Regions from separate parts of the Yinghuangia sp. YIM S09857 genome, predicted to be linked through region 1. Evidence: riboswitches for the same ligand, from Rfam matches in the RefSeq annotation. Region 1 holds a riboswitch; the other holds the start of a gene.
What was found. A riboswitch is a leader RNA that binds a small molecule or an ion and turns the genes downstream of it on or off. The one in region 1 is predicted to bind S-adenosylmethionine.

Region 1 (9,687 bases):
CCTTTCACGGAAACTGCGCGCCGCAGCTCCGGGTCGTTCGCTTACTTCTTGACCGACTGAGTGAAGTCAGCACAGGGCAAGCAGGTTCGCGAGTTGTTGCCGCGCACCAGATCCAGTACGTGGAACCGTCCGACCGCGGCTGAATGTATCCGGATGGGTGCCCGACGCAACAGGTCAAACGGACGAGAAATCCGGGAGGAACAAAACGGATGTCTTTGATTAACTCCGGATGAAGACCGTATTTCACTCCGTATCAAAAGCGACAAACGGAGCATTTCGGATGTGATCCCGGCCACGGGATTGTCGGGCGGTTGCCGCGAAATCTCCGGAAAATGCGGTTGTCCGCACCCCGCTTCCCCGGATTCGCCGATGCACACGCGGGATTGCCGCACGGAACACTTCGTTCCGAATGCCGCGCCCCGCTGCATTGATCATGGATTGCTCGCCGCGGCCCCACGCAAAAGTCCGCCGCACGGCCGAGACCGTACGGCGGACTTGCGCGAAGCGGATCACCCGGGGGCGCCCGGCGGACCTCGGCGGCCGCCGTCAGCAGCCGCCCGCGACCGCCGGGATGACCGAGACGTTCGCACCGTCCGGGGTGGCCGTCTGAAGGCCCTCGGCGAAGCGCACGTCGTCGTCGTTCACGTACACGTTCACGAAGCGCCGCAGCTTGCCCTGGTCGTCCAGCACGCGGGCGGCGATGCCCGGGTAGGACTTCTCCAGCGACTCGATCACCTCGGCCAGCGTGGCCCCCTCGGCCGTCACCTCGGCCGCGCCGCCGGTGTAGGTACGCAGGATCGTCGGGATTCGCACGGAAACGCTCATGCCAGGCCAGCCTCTCGGAAGGACTCAAGGGAGGGACGGATGGTCGCGGTCGCGCCGGTGGTCGACTCGATCGCGTCCAGGGTCTTCAAACCGTCGCCCGTGTTGAGGACGACCGTGGTGGCCTCCGGGTCCAGTTGCCCGGTCTCCACCAGCTTCTTCAGGCAGCCGACCGTGACCCCGCCGGCGGTCTCGCCGAAGATGCCCTCGGTGCGGGCCAGCAGCTTGATCGCCTCGACCACGCGGGTGTCGTCGACGTCCTCGACCGCGCCCCCGGTGCGCTTGCACACGTCCAGCACGTACGGCCCGTCCGCCGGGTTGCCGATGGCCAGCGACTTGGCGATGGTGTCCGGCTTGACCGGCCGGATCACGTCGTGCCCGGCCTTCCACGCCGTGGAGACCGGCGAGCAGCCCTCGGCCTGGGCGCCGAAGACCTTGTACGGCGTGTCCTCGACCAGCCCGAGCTTGACCAGCTCGCGGAAGCCCTTGTCGATCTTGGTGAGCTGCGAGCCCGACGCGATCGGCACCACGATCTGCTCTGGCAGGCGCCAGCCCAGCTGCTCGGCGATCTCGTACGCCAGCGTCTTCGAGCCCTCGCCGTAGTACGGCCGCAGATTGACGTTGACGAAGCCCCAGCCCTCGCCCGCCGTGTCGCCGATCAGCTCCGAGCAGAAGCGGTTGACCTCGTCGTAGTTGCCCTCGATGGCCACCAGGTCGCCGCCGTACGCCGCGGCGGTCAGCACCTTCCCGGCCTCCAGGTCGGACGGGATGAACACGCAGGACCGCAGCCCGGCACGGGCGGCCGCCGCGGCCACCGCGCCGGCCAGGTTGCCGGTCGAGGAGCAGGAGAGGGTGGTGAAGCCGAAGTTGCGGGCCGCCTCGACGGCGATGGCCACGACGCGGTCCTTGAAGGAGTGCGTCGGGTTGCCGGAGTCGTCCTTGACGAAAAGGCTCTTGATGCCCAGCTCGCGACCGAGGTTGCGGGCCTCGACCAGCTTGGTGAAGCCGGGGTTCAGATTGGGGTGCTCCGCGACGTCGGCGGGCACCGGGAGCAGCGGGGCGTAGCGCCAGATGTTGTTCGGACCGGCCGCGATGCGCTCGCGGGTCACGCCGCCGGAGAAGTCGTACGCGACCTCCAGCGGCCCGAAACAGAACTCGCACGCGAACTTGGGACCAAGTTCGTAGCGCTCGCCGCACTCGCGGCAGGAGAGCGCGACGGCGGACCCGAACGAGCCGGGCGCGAGGGTCAGGGTTTGTGCGATCACAGCCATGGCGATGGGGCCTCTCTCCTCATCTTCCCCACGGGGGTCCCCGCAGGCCGGACTTGGCACCAGTCCGCCGGGGGCCCCGCGTGCGACGCGCACATGGGTGTACCGAATCGGATGGTTGCCGGGGCTTCAACGGGCCGTTCCCTCTGCCCCTCTGGATGAGCTCTATGGCGGTGCGATGTGCCGTCGGCCACCCCCAGGGGGTAACCGCGCGGCCGCTCCGCGTTTGTCCGAGCCGACGTGCGATCGTCGTATCTCGTGACCAAGACTGTAACCGAACCGGATGCCGGCCGATCATCCGCGTCCGACCCGCGAGACGATGTCCCGCGCACGACAAGCAACGACAGGGGAACGCGACAGTGCTGCCCGAGGTGATCCACTGGCTGGAACGACGGTCCTCGACCGCCGCCGACTGGCCGGTGCCCAGGCTCCTGGAGGCCAAGCGGGCCGGCCGGGCGAACCGGGTCAGCGTCGTCCTCCCGGCGCTGGACGAAGAGCCGACCGTGGGCGACATCGTCCGTACCGTCCGCACCGAGCTGATGGAGCGGTATCCGCTGGTCGACGAGCTGGTGGTGGTCGACTCCGGGTCCACGGACCGCACCGGCGAGGTGGCCGCGCGGGCGGGTGCGCGCGTCGTGCACCGCGACGACATCCTGCCGCGCATCCCCGCGCTGCGCGGCAAGGGCGAGGTGCTGTGGCGTTCACTGCTGGTCACGAGTGGCGACATCGTGTGCTTCGTGGACGCCGATCTGCGTGATTTTTCAGCCGATTTCGTATCGGGCATCCTCGGACCGCTGCTGACCGACCCCTCGGTGCAGCTGGTCAAGGCGATGTACGACCGCCCGCTGGAGATCGGCGACACCGTCGTGCCGGCGGGCGGCGGCCGGGTCACCGAGCTGGTCGCGCGACCGCTGCTCAACATGTACTGGCCCGAACTGGCCGGGTTCGTGCAGCCGCTCGGCGGCGAGTACGCGGTGCGGCGGGGCCTGCTCGAACGCCTGCCGTTCCCCTGCGGCTACGGCGTCGAGACGGCGATGCTGGTGGACGCGCTGCAATCGGTGGGGCTGGACGCGATGGCGCAGGTGGACGTGGGCGTACGCCGGCACAGCCACCAGGACGAGGCGGGGCTCGGGCGGATGGCCGGGGAGATCTGGCAGGCGGTGCTGGAGCGCCTGCACCGGGACGGGCGGGTCCGCACGGGGGCGGGCGGGCTGAACACGGTGTTCGCGCAGTTCGAGCGGGACGAGAAGGGCTTCCGGGTGAGCAGCCACGACGTGGCCGCGCACGAGCGGCCGCCGATGATCACGATCCCGGAGTACCGGAACCGCACGGCGCTGGCGGGCTGAGCGGGCTGCCCCCGGGGGTGCGAACGGGCGGGGTTTTCAGGGGTGTTCGTGGTGGGCGTGGTCCCGGCGGTGGGCCGCGGGGCGGGGTTCGGCGCGGGGTTCGGGTTAGCTTTCGTGGTGGTCTGACGGACGGGTCCCGGGCCGGCCTTCGTGGTGGTCCGACGAACGCGACTCGGGCCGGCCTTCGTGGTGGTCGAGGGCTCGGCGGAGCAGTCGGGTGAGGGTCTGCCGGTCGTCCGGGGAGAGCGGGGCGAGGAGGTCGTCCTGTACGCGGTCGAGGACGGCGTCCATCTCCCGTAGCCTGCGGGCCCCTTCGGCGGTGAGCATGATCCGGTTGCGGCGCCCGTGGTCGGGATCCGGGGTGCGCTCGACGCTGCCCTGCGCGACGAGTCCGTTGAGCGCGGTGACGACGTCGCTGCGGTCGACGCGGCAGCGGCGGCCCAACTCCGCCTGGCTCGCGGGCCCGAACTCCCGCAGCGCGGCGAGCAGCCGGTAGTGGTGCCCGCGCGCCCCGGCCGCGACGAAGCCGTCGTTCACGAGGCGGCGGGAGTGCACGGAGAGCTGGTTGATGAGCCAGCTCGGCTTCGCGGTCAGGCGCCGGGGGATCTCGTCCATGGCGGCCACCTTAATTGAGTGTTGGCCAGACCAACATTTCGACGTAGTGTTGGCTCACCCAATGTTGGTCACACCAATGAAGGAGCCGTCCCATGCTGTCCACCGACGCCTTGACCGTCTCGACCGTCTCCGACCGCCTCGAAATAGCCGACCTCTTCGCCCGCCTGTCCAAGGTGCTGGATGACCAGGCCCACGACGACGCCCACGAAGTCTTCGCCCACGACGCCGTGGTACTGGGCCGGGCGGGCGAACTGCGCGGGATCGACGAGCTCGTCGCGTTCCTCCGGCAGAGCGTGGTCGAGGGCGTGGCGACCCAGCACGTGAACGCCGACGTGCTGGTGCGCGTCGACGGCGACCGCGCCACGGCCACCGCGAGCCAACTCGTGTACTTCTGGCGCGAGGGCGAGCCGCCGCATCAGGAGAGCGGTCTGCGGACGGACTGCACGGCGGTGCGCACGGACGCGGGCTGGCGCTTCGACGACATGCGGATCACGGTCGCCTGGACGCGGACGGAGTGAGGGAGCGCATCGGCCCGGCCGTCGTGCCGCGGGCCGGAGGGGCCGCCCCGGGGGCGTCCGCGGCACGGCGGGTTTGCCATACCGGATGGGTGGCTACGGTTGGAGTCATGAGCCCTGACACCGCAGCCGCCCGGGTCCTCGTCGCCTCCAACCGCGGTCCGGTCTCCTTCCGGACCGAGGACGACGGATCGCTCTCCGTGCACCGCGGCGGCGGCGGACTGGTCTCCGGGCTGTCGGCGGCGGGCCAGGGGACCGGCGCGGTGTGGGTGTGTGCGGCGCTGTCCGAGGCGGACCGCACCGCGGCCCGGGAGGCCCCGTCCGGACGCCTCGACCTCGCGGGGCACGACACCGGCGACCTCGCCGTGCACATGCTGGACATCGACCCGGGGACGTTCGCGCGGGCGTACAACGCCATAGCGAACTCGACGCTGTGGTTCATCCACCACCTGCTCTACGACACCGCCACCAAGCCGGTGTTCGACGGGCGTTTCCGCAAGGAGTGGGCGTCGTACGAGGCGTACAACTCGGCGTTCGCGCAGGCGCTCGCGGACGAGGCTGCGGAGGGCGCGCAGGTCCTCGTGCAGGACTACCACCTCACGCTGACTCCCGTACTGCTGCGGCAACTTCGCCCCGACCTGCGGATCGGCCACTTCTCCCACACGCCGTGGGCACCGCCGGACTACTTCCGGCTGCTGCCGGACGACATCGCGCGGGCCGTCCTGGAAGGCGTGCTCGGCGCCGACCGGGCGGCGTTCCTGACCCGGCGCTGGGCCGGGGCATTCCTGGACTGCTGCGAAGAGGTGCTGGGGGCCGAGGTCGACCGTACGGCGATGACCGTGACGCACGGGGGACGCACCACCGCGATCGGCGTGCACGGGCTGGGCGCGGACGCGGACTTCCTGCGCGAGCGGGCCTCGCGGCCGGACGTCGAGGCCCGGTTGGCCGCGCTGCGGGAGGTGATCGGCGAGCGCAAGGTGATCGTGCGTGTCGACCGGACCGAGCTGTCCAAGAACATCGTGCGCGGACTGCTCGCGTACCGGGACCTGTTGCGCACGCGTCCCGAATGGCTGGGCCGGGTCGTGCACATCGCGTTCGCTTACCCGTCACGGCACGATCTGCCGGAGTACCGCGAGTACACGGCGGCGGTGCAGCGCATCGCGAAGGAGATCGACGACGAGTTCGGCGACGGGACATGGCAGCCGCTGATCCTGCACGTGAACGACGACTTCCCGAGGTCGCTGGCCGCGTACCGGCTCGCCGACGTCGCGCTGGTGAACCCGATCCGTGACGGAATGAACTTGGTGGCCAAGGAGATTCCGGTGGTCTCGGAGGACGGCTGCGCCCTGGTCCTGTCGCGCGAGGCGGGCGCGTACGAGGAGTTGGGGCCGGACGCGATCGTGGTCAATCCGTTCGACGTGAGCGCCACCACCGATGCGCTGCACGAGGCACTGTCGATGGAGTACGACGAGCGGGCAGAGCGCACGAAGCGGCTTGCCGCGGCGGCAACCGCGCTCAGTCCGCAGCAGTGGTTTCTGGACCAACTGGACGCGTTGTAGCGGGAGTTGGTTGGGTCACTGGGCTTGGTCGACCGGACGGCGGCGGTCAGGCTTGATCGATCAGACGGTGGCGGTCAGGCTTCGGCGTCCAGGTGATCGGCCAACGCCGCCAGCAGGGCCGCGACACCGGGCGGGCCGGGCACGACCAGGTCGGCGCGTTCGGCCAGCTCGCGCACCTCGGCGGAGGCGCTGCACACAGTGAGGCCCGCGACGCCTTCGCCGCGCAGGCGTTGGACGGCTTCGAAGGCGGCGAGGTCGCCGAGGTCGTCTCCGGCGAACAACACTCCGGTGGCCGAGCGTTCGGCGGCGAACGCGGTCAGGGCCTGCCCCTTGTCCATTCCGGTGGGACGCAACTCCAGTACGTAGCGCCCGGGTTCGACGGCGAGTCCGTTGGCGGCGGCCAACTCGGCGAGCGGGGTGCGGAGAGCGTCCAGGGCGGCCTGCGGGTCGGGCGCGCGGCGGGTGTGCACCGCGACGGCACTGCCCTTGTCCTCCAGCCAGGTTGTGTCCGCCATGCCCAACGAGTCGAGCAGGCCCGGGAGTTGGCGGCGTACGGCATCGACGCCTTCCGGGACGTCGGGCGCGGTGACCCGCCCGGTCGCCGCGTCCCAGCGCTCCAGGCCGTAGTGGCCGAGCACGACGAGGCCGTCGAGGCCCGGTACGCCCGCGAAGCCCCCGTACTCGACGGCAACCGCGGCGGGGCGCCCGGTGATCACCACGACCGCGGCGAGGTGCGGGGCGAGACGGGCGAGAGCGGCCACCGCGTCGGCATCGGCACGCGCGGCACGCGGGTCGTCGACGATCGGCGCGAGCGTGCCGTCGAAGTCGAGCGCGACCACGGCGCGGGCGGGGGCGTCGAGGAGAGCCGAGAGCCCGGCCTTCCCCGCGGTCGTCGTCGGGTGCGGCAGGTCCATGGGCAACAACCTACCCGGGGACGGAGGAGCGACCGCGATCCGGCACGGGGGCGGTAGGGCGTGCCGTCGTGTCCCACCCCGACGCCGCGGCACGTGAGCGGCCGTGTCACGGGCGCATCAGAGCAGGCGACGCGGCACGCGGCTCGGACCGCTCGTCGCACTCGTTCGGCCAGGCGCGCAACCGGCGCATCGTGCCCTCCATGCAGCCCACGTGCCAACCACAGCTTCCCAACACGGCGGCACTCCGGCGGGTGCGTCGGGTGGCCCCCGGGGTTGGGTATCAGGGGCATCGCCGCCGACACATCAACCGCGGAACGCGCCGCCCGTCCCGTCAATGCCCGTCAGCGCGGCGGTGCCCCGGCCGGTGGGTTCGGGGACTCGGTGCCCAGAACCTTGGCGACGAGCGGGGGGTTCGGGGCGTCGACCACGATGACCACCAGGCGGGACTGGGAGATGCCGGGGAAGGTGGGCTTGATCCGGCGCACCTCCGGGAACGCCGCGGCGAGGCGCTTGGCGGCGGCCTCCTGACCGGACGGGTGGTAGACGGTCGTCGCGGGAACGCGGCCGTGCCAAGCCCCGGTTCCGGTGACCCGCCAGCCCGCGGCCGTCAGCTTCGCGGTCAGGGTGCGGGCGGCGGCGGGGGTTTTGGCCTGGTCGAGGACGACCACGTCGCCGAGCGCGCGTGGTGCGTTCGGAGCGGGCGGCGCGGCGTCGACCGGAGCCGCGGGCGCGGGGACGGCTGCCGCGGCGGGGGACGCCTGCGGGGCGGACCGGTCCGGGGCGGCGGCCGAGTTGCCGTCCGTGGTGTGGCCGAAGCCCGCGACGAGCCCGCCGACCAGCGCGGCGACCGCCACCACGGCGACCGCGGACGAGCCGATGGGGCCGAGGCGGTCCAACGGGTCCGGGGCGGGATCGCCGTCCAGCTCGTCGAGGTGGTCGGGGCGCCGCCACACGCCGGGGTCGCGGCCGAAGCCCGCGAAGGTGTCGCCGGTGTCGGTGAGGTCGCGGGGGTACTGAGGGTGGCGGGGGCGGCGGAAACGGCTGGGGGACATCAGCGTTAACTCCGAAATAGCAGGGTGAGGCGAACACGCGGCGGTACAAAGGCAGGCTTGCCCGTCGCTCCGCTCTGTCCCGGCCCACCGCGCGGCAGCGCACCCGCGCCCCCGCCTCGGCTCAGATGCGGTGTCGGCGGACCGTTGTCGCGGAGCGGGCCGTTTGGCGGGCGGCGCGCAGCCGGCGCAGGCGCTGGACCAGCATCGGGTCGTGCTCCAGTGCCTCGGGGCGGTCGAGCAGGGCGTTCAGCGCCTGGTAATACCGCGTCGGCGAGCAGCCGAAGCGGTCGCGTACCGCGCGCTCCTTGGCGCCCGCGTGCCGCCACCACTGGCGCTCGAAGTCCAGTATTTCGACGTCGCGCGCCGTGAGGCCGCCCTGCGGCGCGCCGTCCGACCCGTCGGTGCCGCCGGACCCGCCGGAGGTCGGCACGGCCGGACTCTCGGCCTCGGGGGCGCGCTGCGGGAAGACCGCGAGGTCGTCGAGTCCCGGTATCCGGGCGGTCGCCTCGTAGCTGTCCGTGTCCGGCTCGCTCATCGCCTCGTCCGCCCCTCCGTCGCCGTGCGTCGTGCGCGGGCTCTCGTCCCGTGCCGCCATTCTGCCCGTCGGCACCGACGCCACCCTGCACCGGCACCACCGCGCGAACCGGAAAACCGCACGATTCACCCGACTGAGCCGTCGGGCGCGGTACGCTCCGCGACTCACCCCCCTCGTGCGCATCCCGACCCCCTCCCCCAGGGACGGAGCCGGACCATTCGGGCACTAAGCTCCGCGCATGTCGACTTTTGCCGTACACATCCCCGACGCCGAGCTCGAACCGGACCCGCTCGACCCGTCGCAAATCGTCTCCGGTTCGCCCGAGGTCTCCGGCAAGGTGCTGTGGGAGTCCGAGGACGGCAAGATCATCCGAGGCTTGTGGCAGATCACGCCCGGCGTCGTCACCGACACCGAGGCCAACGAGATGTTCGTAGTCGTGAGCGGTCGCGCCACGATCGAGGTCGAAGGCGGCGAGACGGTCGAGGTCGGCCCCGGCGACGCCTGCGTCCTGGCGGAGGGCGCCAAGACCCGCTGGACCGTCCACGAAACCCTGCGCAAGGCTTACGTCATCAACTACTAGCCCCGGAGACCGCGCACTCGCCCTCCCGGCGAGTGCGCGTTTCCAATGGACCGGCGGCCACGCGGACGTCCGGCGGACCTTCCGCGATCCCGGGGGCACTTGCCGCAGTGGTTCGCGGCCTTGCCGGGCCGTTCCGGGACGACGGTGTCACAGCCGTCTGCGGCATCGCAGTCTCGGGGTTTCCTGCTCGGCGCGGCGGTGGCCGTCGAACTCCCGACGTGGGACGGGCGGTCCTAACCGCCGGGAACGCGTAGCGCACCAGCGCCGAACCCCGGGTCCGCATGAGACCCGTCAGCTTGAGTTCTCAACCTCGGCCGAGCCTCTGGAATGCGCTGTGAGCGCATGGCGCCTGATGAGCCGCGACTCCCCGTGCCGTGTTCGGCCGTTTCCTGGTTGAGACACCCCTGATGCGGCGCACGTCGCGCGAGGTTTCCGGAACCTGGAGCTCCGCCGCGCATCAGTCCGGACCAGGGCCGAGATG
Region 2 (9,687 bases), on a different contig from region 1:
ACGAGTTGGCGGACGTGATCCCCGGGCGCCTCAACAAGGTGCCGGGTGTCCTGCACACCGCCACGCACATCGCGTTCCGGACCTACTCGAAGCACGACCTGGAGGCCGCGTTCGCGATCGGCCTCGACGACGGCTTCTAGGCCGCGTCCTTCGGATTTCGGCGCCTGGTGGGCACCGGAGCCGGCATTCCCTGCTGAACGCCGCCCGCGCCCGGCCCGCCTCAGAGCCGCGCCGGGCCGCGCGGGTCCGACTCCGGCACGCAGCGTCCGCCGTCGGTGCGGTATGTCCACTTCGCCCCGCGCCGCACCAACTCCCGTACGGCGCCCACGAAGCGGTCCACGTGCTCGTCCGGCGTGCCGGCCCCGAAGCTGACCCGGATCGCGTTCAGGTTCTGCTCCCCCGAGGGCGCGTCGGGCGCCCCGCACTCGGTCGGCGCGTCCGCGCGCCCGCCGAGCAGGCGGCGTACCAGCGGGTGCGCGCAGAACAGCCCGTCGCGCACCCCGATCCCGTACTCCGCGGACAGCGCGGCGGCGAACCGCGAGCTGTTCCACCCCTCGACGACGAACGACAGCACCGAGACCCGGGCGGACTCGGGGCCGAAGAGGTCCAGCGTGCGCACCTCGGGGATCCCCGCGAGCCCCGCCCGCAGCCGGGCGAGCAGCGCGTCCTCGCGGGCGGCGAGCGCGTCGAGGCCGGCCTCGGAGAGCGCGCGGCACGCGGAGGCGATCGCGTACGCGCCGATCACGTTCGGCGAACCGGCCTCGTGGCGGGCCGGGCCGGTGTTCCACTCGACGGCGTCCGCGGTCACCGAGCGGCTGGCGCCGCCCCCGGCCAGGTACGGTTCGGCGTCCGCGAGCCAGTCGCCGCGCCCGGCGAGCACGCCGGCGCCGAACGGGGCGTACAGCTTGTGCCCCGAGAACGCGACCCAGTCCACGTCGAGTTCGGCGAGCGAGACGGCGTGGTGCGGGGCCAACTGCGCGGCGTCCAGAACGATGCGCGCGCCGTGCCGACGCGCGACCTGGGCCAGTTCGCGGACCGGGAACAGCTCGCCGGTGACGTTGGACGCGCCCGTCACGCACACCAGGCGCGGCCGGTCGCCCCCGTGTTCGTCCGCGTCGGCGGCGAGGGCTGCGTCGAGGCTCGCGACCGCCTCGGCGTGGCTCGACGGGGCCGCGAGGTGGGTGACGTCGGCGGTGCGCCGCCACGGCAGCAGCGCCGCGTGGTGCTCGGTCTCGAACACGAACACCCGGGTGGCGGACGGCAGTACGGACGCCAGCAGGTTGAGCGAGTCGGTCGTGCCCCGGGTGAACAGGACGACGTCGCCGACCCGGGTGCCGAGGTATTCGGCGACCGTCGTGCGGCTGCGCTCGTAGAGGTCGGTCGACAACTGCGACAGGTATCCGGCGCCGCGGTGCACGCTGCCGTAGTAGGGCAGGTAGGCGCTGACGTCGTCCCACACGCGCTGGAGGCAGGGGGCGCTGGCGGCGTAGTCGAGTGCGGCGTACTCCGCTTCGCCGCCGGTGACGAGCGGCACGCGCACGTCGCGGCCGACGACCGCGAGTGGCGCACAGGTGGAATTGGACGCGTCAGTCTCAGCGGGCGAAAGCGGCGAAACCGGGGCGAATGCGACGGCAGTCATGGCTGACTCTCCAGGGCTGGGGACCCCGGATGCCGTGGCTCATGGAGGTCCGCGCTTGCCGGAGCACCCTTGTGTCCGGCCTGGTCATCACCCGGGGCACCCCACCGCGGAGGAGGGTTGCCGGACAGCAAGCCGGGGCCAAAATGCTGTCGCTCGTGACCTGGGGGAATTATTACCCCACAGAAGCCGGTCTCTCAACACGGATATACAGCGTCTCGAAGTACGAGACAGCACTTCGTCAGTTATGAGACAGCGGGCGTCCCACCCGTGAGACGGGACGCCCGACACCGTCACCCGAACGAGCGCGTGGTCTCCACCCACCGGTCCAGAACCGCCTGTGCCTTGCCGGAGTCGATGGCGTCCGCCGCCCGCTCGATGCCCGACGCGAGTTGTTCGCTCAGCGGGCCCTCGCCGGGGCCGAGCGCGGCCAGCGCCGCCGCGGAGTTGAGCAGCACCGCGTCCCGCACGGGGCCTCGCTCCCCCGCCAGCAGTCGGCGCGCGACGTCCGCGTTGAACTCCGCGTCGCCGCCGCGCAGTGCCTCGATCGGCACCAGCTCGATGCCGAAGTCCCGCGGGTCGACGGCGTCTTCGTGCACCTCGCCCTCGCGGACGACCCACACCTTGGAGGTCGTCGTGATGGTCAGCTCGTCGAGGCCGTCGTCGCCCCGGAACACCAGCGCGGTCGTCCCGCGCCGCGCCAGCACCCCGGCCATCAGCGGCGCCATGCGCGCGTCCGCGACGCCGATCGCCGTGTACGGCGCACGCGCCGGATTCGTCAGCGGGCCCAGGATGTTGAACGTCGTCTGGACGCCCAACTCCCGTCGCGCCTGAGCCGCGTGCCGCAGCGCCGGGTGGAAGCGCTGCGCGAAGCACAGCGTCACCCCGGCCTCGACCGCGGTCTGCGCGACCTGCTCGGGCGTCAGGTCCAGCGATACCCCGAGCGCTTCGAGGACGTCCGCCGCACCGCTCGCGGACGACGCCGAACGGTTGCCGTGCTTGACCACGGTGGCCCCCGCGCCCGCGACGACGATCGCCGACATCGTGGAGATGTTGACGGTACGCGCGCGGTCGCCGCCGGTCCCGACGACGTCGACGATCGGCCCGGGGACCTCGATGGTCACCGCGTGCGCGTACATCGCCTCGACGAAACCGGTGACCTCGTCGACCGTCTCGCCCTTGGCGCGCAAGGCGACCACGAAGGCGGCGATCTGCACGGGAGTCGCCTCGCCGCTCATGATCTGGTCCATCGCCCACGCGGTGGTCCCCGCGTCCAGGTCCTCCCGGCGCATCAGGGCGGACAGGACGTCGGGCCAGGAACGTGCCTGCCCGGAGGTGGTGCTGTTCACCGCTACCGAGGCCGAGGCGCCCATGGTCCGCTCCCGCTGACGTGTCCGATCAGGTCGGACTCAGCGTAGCCGCGCCCGGCAACGGAATTGCGGCCTGTCCGTATGCCGACACCCGGCCGCGCACCGCCGCGCCACGCCCCCGGAAGAGCTACACCCCGGCGCGCGACGCCGCACGGTTGCGCAGTTGCTCGGCCGCCGACGCCGCGAGCGTCACCGGGTCGAGCGGGTGCGACACCACCGCGTCGGCCCGGCACCAGGTGGCGAGCCAGGCGTCCTGTGGACGGCCGACCAGCACCAGCACCGGCGGGCACCGGTAGATCTCGTCCTTGAGCTGGCGACAGATGCCCATGCCCCCGGCGGGGGTCGCCTCGCCGTCGAGGATCACGAGGTCCACACCGCCCTTGTCCAGCTTGGCGATGACGGCCGGCTCGGTGGCGCACTCGAAGTACTCCACCCGGGGTGCGTCCGCAGCGGGCCGGCGTCCGAGCGCGAGCATGACCTTCTGACGGGTGTTGCGGTCATCGCTGTATACAAGGACGGTCATGGTGTCGCCGCTGTGCGCCATTGCCACCTGCCCCGGTCTTCAAGACGGCCGATCACCCTGGTGTGATCCGCATTACAACACCGCGGATGCTACTCCTCCTGATTCACCGGCTCCAAGCTCTTGATCAAATCCACGGCCCTTGAACCCGCTTCCATGGCCCTTGATCACCGTTGAACAGACCTGAACATCCTTGATCAAAAGAAGCCGTCATGGGCGCCCGAGCAGAATCCACCCTTCCGCGTCACCGCCGAGCCGCTGCGCGAGCCCGGCCATGCGGGTGCGCTCGCGCGCGAGTTCGAGTGCCGTGACGCGCTGCGGGCGATCGGCGTACGTCGACCCGTCCGGCCCGGCGGCCACCGCCCACCCGTCCGGCGCGAGAATGCGCCCCGCCTCCGCGACCGCCGCGGCGTCCGGCAGGCGCAGGACATGACGCAGCATCAGCTGCCGCCCCTCGACGACCACCCCGGCCCCGGCGAGATCGGCGAGCACCGCGGAGTCGGCGCGCGCCGGGTCGAAGCTCTCCCCGACGACGACCAGCGTGCCGTCGTCGACGAGCGGCGGCTCCGGCTCCTCGCGCCTGCGCCGGAACAGCCTTCCGATACCTGCCTTGACCATGCCGCGAACGCTACCCGCATCCTCCGGCGTCCCTCGTTCGGCTTACTCGCCGCGCCCGAGTCGGAGATTCACCCTCGCTCTGATAGCACGTCAGAATCGCCCCCGCCGAGGTCCCGCACAGCTCCTTACTAGGCGCGATTGGCCGAATGGCGGACCTCGGGGAACACCACCGCGACTCAGACACGTTCGCCGAAGGATGCCCCCCGAAGCGCGGCCCGATCCGGCGACCGCAATAATGGCGGCCGTGGCGACAGCAACAGCAGTAGAAACCGGGCACGCACATGGGGCGGTCGACCGTCCCAACTTGGTCAGCATCGGCACGATCGTCTGGTTGGCGTCGGAGCTGATGTTCTTCGCGGCCCTCTTCGCGATGTACTTCACGATCCGGTCGGTCCAGGGACCCGAGATCTGGGAACAGGGCACGGAGATGCTCAACATCCCGTTCTCGTCGGTGAACACCACCATCCTGGTGCTCTCCTCGCTGACCTGCCAGCTCGGCGTCTTCGCCGCGGAACGCGGTGACGTCAAGAAGCTGCGCATGTGGTTCGTGATCACATTCGTGATGGGCGCGATCTTCATCGGCGGGCAGGTGATGGAGTACACCGAGCTGGTCAAGGAGAACCTGACGCTCTCCTCGTCGGCCTACGGCTCGGTCTTCTACCTGACCACGGGCTTCCACGGCATGCACGTGACGGGCGGCCTCATCGCCTTCCTGTTTGTCCTGGGCCGCACGTACGCGGCCAAGCGTTTCACCCACGAGCAGGCCACCAGCGCGATCGTCGTCTCGTACTACTGGCACTTCGTCGACGTGGTGTGGATCGGGCTTTTCGCCACGATCTACCTCATCAAGTAGAGACGCCGCACCCGGTCCCACTCGACAAAAACGACGAAACCAACCGAGGTTTTTGGTGAAGAAGCTCTCCGCACGACGACGCCATCCCCTGGCGGCGCTTGTCGTCCTACTCTTCGCGCTCGCGGCGACCGGGGGGCTGTACGCCGCGTTCGCGCCCGCCAAGAAGGCCCAGGCCGAGGATGCGCCCACCGCGCTGGCCAAGATCGAAGAGGGCAAGAAGCTCTACCTGAGCGGCTGTTCGAGCTGCCACGGCCTCAACGGCCAGGGCACCAGCGACGGCCCCTCCCTCGTCGGTGTGGGTCCGGCCGCGGTCGACTTCCAGGTCATGACCGGGCGCATGCCCATGCAGCAGCAGGGCCCGCAGGCGCCGCGCAAGCCGGTCGTCTACACCCAGGCGCAGGCCGACCTGCTCGGCATGTTCATCGGGTCGCTCGGTGCGGGTCCGGCGGTGCCGCGCGAGGAGGAGTACGCCCTCGACGGCGACATCCAGGAGGGCGGCGAGCTCTTCCGCACGAACTGCTCGCAGTGCCACAACTTCTCCGGTGAGGGCGGCGCGCTCCCCGAGGGCCGCTTCGCCCCCTCGCTGAAGGACGTCGATCCGAAGCACATCTACGAGGCCATGCTGACCGGCCCGCAGAACATGCCTTCGTTCCCCGACACGATCATGCCGCCGGAGCAGAAGAAGGCCATCGTCACCTACATCACCGGTGTGACGAAGGACGAGCCCAACCCGGGTGGCCTCGGTCTGGGCCGCCTCGGCCCGGTCTCCGAGGGTCTGTTCGTGTGGATCTTCGGGCTCGGCTTCCTGATCGCCGCCGCCATCTGGATCGCCGCTCGTACCCCCAAGGCCAGGACCAAGTGAGTAGCCACGAGGACATGTCAGAAGAGAAGCTGCCGGCGGCGCACGCCCCGGCCGGGGCTCTCGACCCGTTCGCCGACCCGGGTCTCCCGGAACACGAGCCGCGCCGCACCGACATCGACGAGAAGGCCGCCAAGCGCGCCGAACGCCAGGTGTCGCTGCTGTTCCTGATCTCGATGCTGGCGACGGTCGGCTTCATCGCCTCGTACGTCACCATCGACAAAGACAAGATCGTCGACATCTTCTTCTTCGGGAAGATCGGCGCGCTGAACATGGCGCTGGGCTGCACGCTCGGCGTCGCGCTGTTCTGCATCGGCGCGGGCGCGGTCCACTGGGCGCGCACGCTGATGACGGACGAGGAGATCGTCCAGGAGCGCCACGAGCTGGTCTCCGACCCGGAGGTCCGGGAAGCCGCCATCCGCGAGTTCCAGCAGGGCGCCGCGGACTCCGCCATCGGCCGCCGCCCGCTGATCCGCCGCACGATGATCGGCGCCATGGCTCTCGTCCCGCTGTCCGGCGTCGTGCTGCTGCGCGACCTCGGCCCGCTGCCCGGCACCAAGCTGCGCGAGACCTTCTGGGGCGAGAACAAGCGGCACGGCGTCAACAACGGCAACACGGTCATCATCAACGAGAACACCCACGAGCCGCTGCGCCCCGAGCACATCATCAAGGGCTCGCTGACGATGGGTAAGCCGAAGGGCCTCGACCAGGAGGTCGAGATCGACGGCCGGACCGTCATCAACGAGGACTACCTGTCGGAGATGGGCAAGGCCGCCATCCTGCTGGTGCGCCTGGAGCCGGACGAGATCAAGTCCCAGAAGCAGTTGGACTGGTCCCACGAGGGCATCGTGGCGTACTCCAAGATCTGCACCCATGTGGGCTGCCCGATCGGCCTGTACGAGCAGCAGACGCACCACCTGCTCTGCCCGTGCCACCAGTCCACGTTCGACCTCGCGGACGACGGCGCCGTGGTGTTCGGCCCGGCCGCCCGCTCGCTGCCGCAGTTGCAGATCACGGTCAACGCGGAGGGCTTCCTGGAGGCCATCGGCGACTTCCACGAACCGGTCGGCCCGAGCTTCTGGGAGCGTGGCTGATGGCATCGACGCACGGCACCAAGGCGGCGGAGGCTCCGGTCCCGGACAACGCCGCGACCAAGACCGCGGACTACTTCGACGAGCGCCTGGGCATCTACGGCGCCGCCAAGAAGAACCTGCGCAAGGTCTTCCCGGACCACTGGTCCTTCATGCTCGGCGAAATCGCGCTCTACAGCTTCATCATCATCCTGCTGACCGGCGTGTGGCTGACGCTGTTCTTCAAGCCGAGCATGAACGAGGTCGTCTACGACGGCTCGTACGTCCCGCTCCAGGGCATCCACATGTCCGAGGCCTACGCGTCGACGCTGGACATCAGCTTCGACATCCGCGGTGGCCTGGCGATAAGGCAGATCCACCACTGGGCCGCGCTGATCTTCGTGGCCTCGCTGTTCGTCCACATGTTCCGCATCTTCTTCACCGGCGCGTTCCGCAAGCCGCGTGAGATGAACTGGCTGTTCGGGTTCATCCTGCTGGTGCTCGCGATGGTGAACGGCTTCACCGGCTACTCGCTCCCGGACGACCTGCTGTCCGGTACGGGTCTGCGCATCGCGGAAGGCGTGGTCCTGGCGATCCCGCTGGTCGGCACGTACCTCCAGTTCTTCCTGTTCGGCGGGGAGTTCCCCGGCCACGACATCGTGCCGAGACTCTTCACGATCCACGTGCTGCTGGTCCCGGCGATCATGGTCGGCCTGCTGACCGTCCACCTGATCCTGGTCTTCTACCACAAGCACACGCAGTTCCCGGGTGCCGGGAAGACCGAGAAGAACGTGGTCGGCCTGCCGCTGCTGCCGGTCTACACCGCGAAGGCGGGCGGGTTCTTCTTCATCGTCTTCGGCATCACCGCGCTGCTGGGCGGGCTGGTGCAGATCAACCCGATCTGGTCGTACGGCCCGTACAACCCAGGACAGATCACCGCCGGCTCCCAACCGGACTGGTACATCGGCTTCCTCGAAGGCTCCCTGCGCATCATGCCCAACTGGGAGACCAACCTCTGGGGACACACGATCAGTTGGAACGTGCTGATCCCGTCGCTGGTCGTGCCGGGCGTGATGTTCACCTTCATCGCCGCGTACCCGTGGCTGGAGGCCTGGGTCACCGGTGACAAGCGCGAGCACCACCTGCTCGACCGCCCGCGCAACGTGCCGGTCCGCACCGGCCTCGGCGCCGCGTGGATCGCGATGTACCTGGTGCTGTGGATCGGTGGCGGCAACGACATCATCGCCACGCACTTCCATCTGTCGATCAACGCGATCACGTGGACCATGCGCGTGCTGTTCTTCGTCGCCCCGGTCGTCGCCTTCGTGGTGGCCCGCCGGATCGCGATGGCGTTGCAGCGCCGCGACCGCGACAAGGTCCTGCACGGCCGCGAGACCGGCATCATCAAGAAGCTGCCGCACGGCGAGTTCATCGAGGTGCACGAGCCCCTCGACGCCGAGAAGCGCCACTTCCTCACCGCGCACGAGCAGCCGGCCCCGGCCGAACTGCCGCCCGCGGTCGACGAGAACGGCGTCGCACGCAAGCTCAAGCCCGGCGAGAAGCTGCGGGTGCGCCTGTCGCGCTGGTACTTCGCCGAGCAGATCGAGAAGCCGACCGCGGAGGAGTACGAAGAGATCACCAGCGGCCACGGCCACCACTGATCCATCTGCTGACGCCACATCAGCGGGCCGAGGGCCCCACCGGAACTCCCGGTGGGGCCCTCGGCCTTTTGCGTGCCCGTACGCGCCCCCGGGCGGCCCGGTGAGCGACTTTCCGGCCGCCGCGTAACATCCGTGCTCCCTCCCGCGTGCATAGGACGTCAGCAGGCGCCAAGGGGACGGGTCACAGGATGCGGCAGGAATTGAGGGACGAGGGGACGGGGCACAGCGCGCCCCCCGGCACCGGCGCACGACCGGCCGCCGGGGACGCCGGGACCGTCGGGGACGCCGGGATGACCCGGGACCACCGCGGCACGGCCGGGGTCGCGGTCGGGGCGACCGCCGCCGCGGCCACCGCCCGTGCGGAGTTCGACGCGTTCTACGCCGCGACGGCCCGCCGCATGGTCGCGGCGGTGTACGCCCTGACCGGCAACCTGGCCGATGCCGAGGACGCGGTCCAGGAGGCGTACGCCCGGGCGTGGGCCAAGTGGGCCCGGCTCCGCGCCGAGGGCGACCCCGGCGGCTGGGTCCGGGTCGTCGCGCAACGCCTCGCGGTCAGTTCGTGGCGCAAGGCGCGGAACCGGCTGCGCGCCCACGTACGGGTCGGGACCCCGGCCTCCGTACCGGAGTTGGGGCCGGACCACGTGGCCCTGGTCGCGGCGCTCCAGAAGCTGCCGAAGGACCAGCGGCGCGTGATCGTCCTGTTCCACCTGTACGACCTGCCCGCCGACACCGTCGCCCGCGAGATCGGGTGCTCGGCGGGGGCGGTGCGGACCCGGCTGTTCCGGGCCAGGCAGGCACTTGCCGAACTCCTCGGCGAGGAGACCGGCGCCGCGGCCGAACCGACCGCCTCCGGCGCCCGCTGACGCCCCGTCACACCCGCACACGCACGCCCACACCGCACGCACGCAGCCGGGCCGCACGGCCCCGCAGGCCCGCGCATCGGCACGCAGACAGGGAGACCACGACCATGACCGACGAACTCGACCGCCGCCTCCGCGGCCTGGTCGACGACATCGAGCCCGCGGTGCTCATCGCACCGGCGAGCGACACCCGCGTCCGCGGGACCCGGCGCAAGTTGCGCCACCGGACGGCGGCCGGCG

Region 2: linked by a shared signal. The riboswitch ahead of ACRX5S_RS18030 (aminotransferase class V-fold PLP-dependent enzyme) and the one ahead of thrC (threonine synthase) in region 1 are both predicted to bind S-adenosylmethionine.

What each region holds. Positions count from the first base shown of each region.
Region 1 covers NZ_JBPKBH010000021.1:75,345-85,031, forward strand. The annotation lists gene ACRX5S_RS32890 (ubiquitin-like small modifier protein 1) at 547-825, opposite strand; gene thrC (threonine synthase) at 822-2,093, opposite strand; SAM riboswitch class I at 2,110-2,255, opposite strand; gene ACRX5S_RS32900 (glucosyl-3-phosphoglycerate synthase) at 2,450-3,436, shown strand; gene ACRX5S_RS32905 (MarR family winged helix-turn-helix transcriptional regulator) at 3,542-4,051, opposite strand; gene ACRX5S_RS32910 (nuclear transport factor 2 family protein) at 4,144-4,569, shown strand; gene ACRX5S_RS32915 (alpha,alpha-trehalose-phosphate synthase (UDP-forming)) at 4,677-6,125, shown strand; gene otsB (trehalose-phosphatase) at 6,200-7,039, opposite strand; gene ACRX5S_RS32925 (LytR C-terminal domain-containing protein) at 7,381-8,091, opposite strand; gene ACRX5S_RS32930 (DUF3263 domain-containing protein) at 8,213-8,701, opposite strand; gene ACRX5S_RS32935 (cupin domain-containing protein) at 8,865-9,206, shown strand; gene ACRX5S_RS32940 (DUF4240 domain-containing protein) at 9,664-9,687, opposite strand, start outside.
Region 2 covers NZ_JBPKBH010000007.1:395,064-404,750, forward strand. The annotation lists gene ACRX5S_RS18025 (Lrp/AsnC family transcriptional regulator) at 1-140, shown strand, start outside; gene ACRX5S_RS18030 (aminotransferase class V-fold PLP-dependent enzyme) at 221-1,639, opposite strand; SAM riboswitch class IV at 1,686-1,800, opposite strand; gene trpD (anthranilate phosphoribosyltransferase) at 1,930-3,009, opposite strand; gene ACRX5S_RS18040 (hypothetical protein) at 3,134-3,529, opposite strand; gene ACRX5S_RS18045 (hypothetical protein) at 3,737-4,144, opposite strand; gene ctaE (aa3-type cytochrome oxidase subunit III) at 4,380-4,997, shown strand; gene qcrC (cytochrome bc1 complex diheme cytochrome c subunit) at 5,053-5,859, shown strand; gene qcrA (cytochrome bc1 complex Rieske iron-sulfur subunit) at 5,874-6,950, shown strand; gene qcrB (cytochrome bc1 complex cytochrome b subunit) at 6,950-8,587, shown strand; gene ACRX5S_RS18070 (SigE family RNA polymerase sigma factor) at 8,878-9,450, shown strand; gene ACRX5S_RS18075 (hypothetical protein) at 9,555-9,687, shown strand, end outside.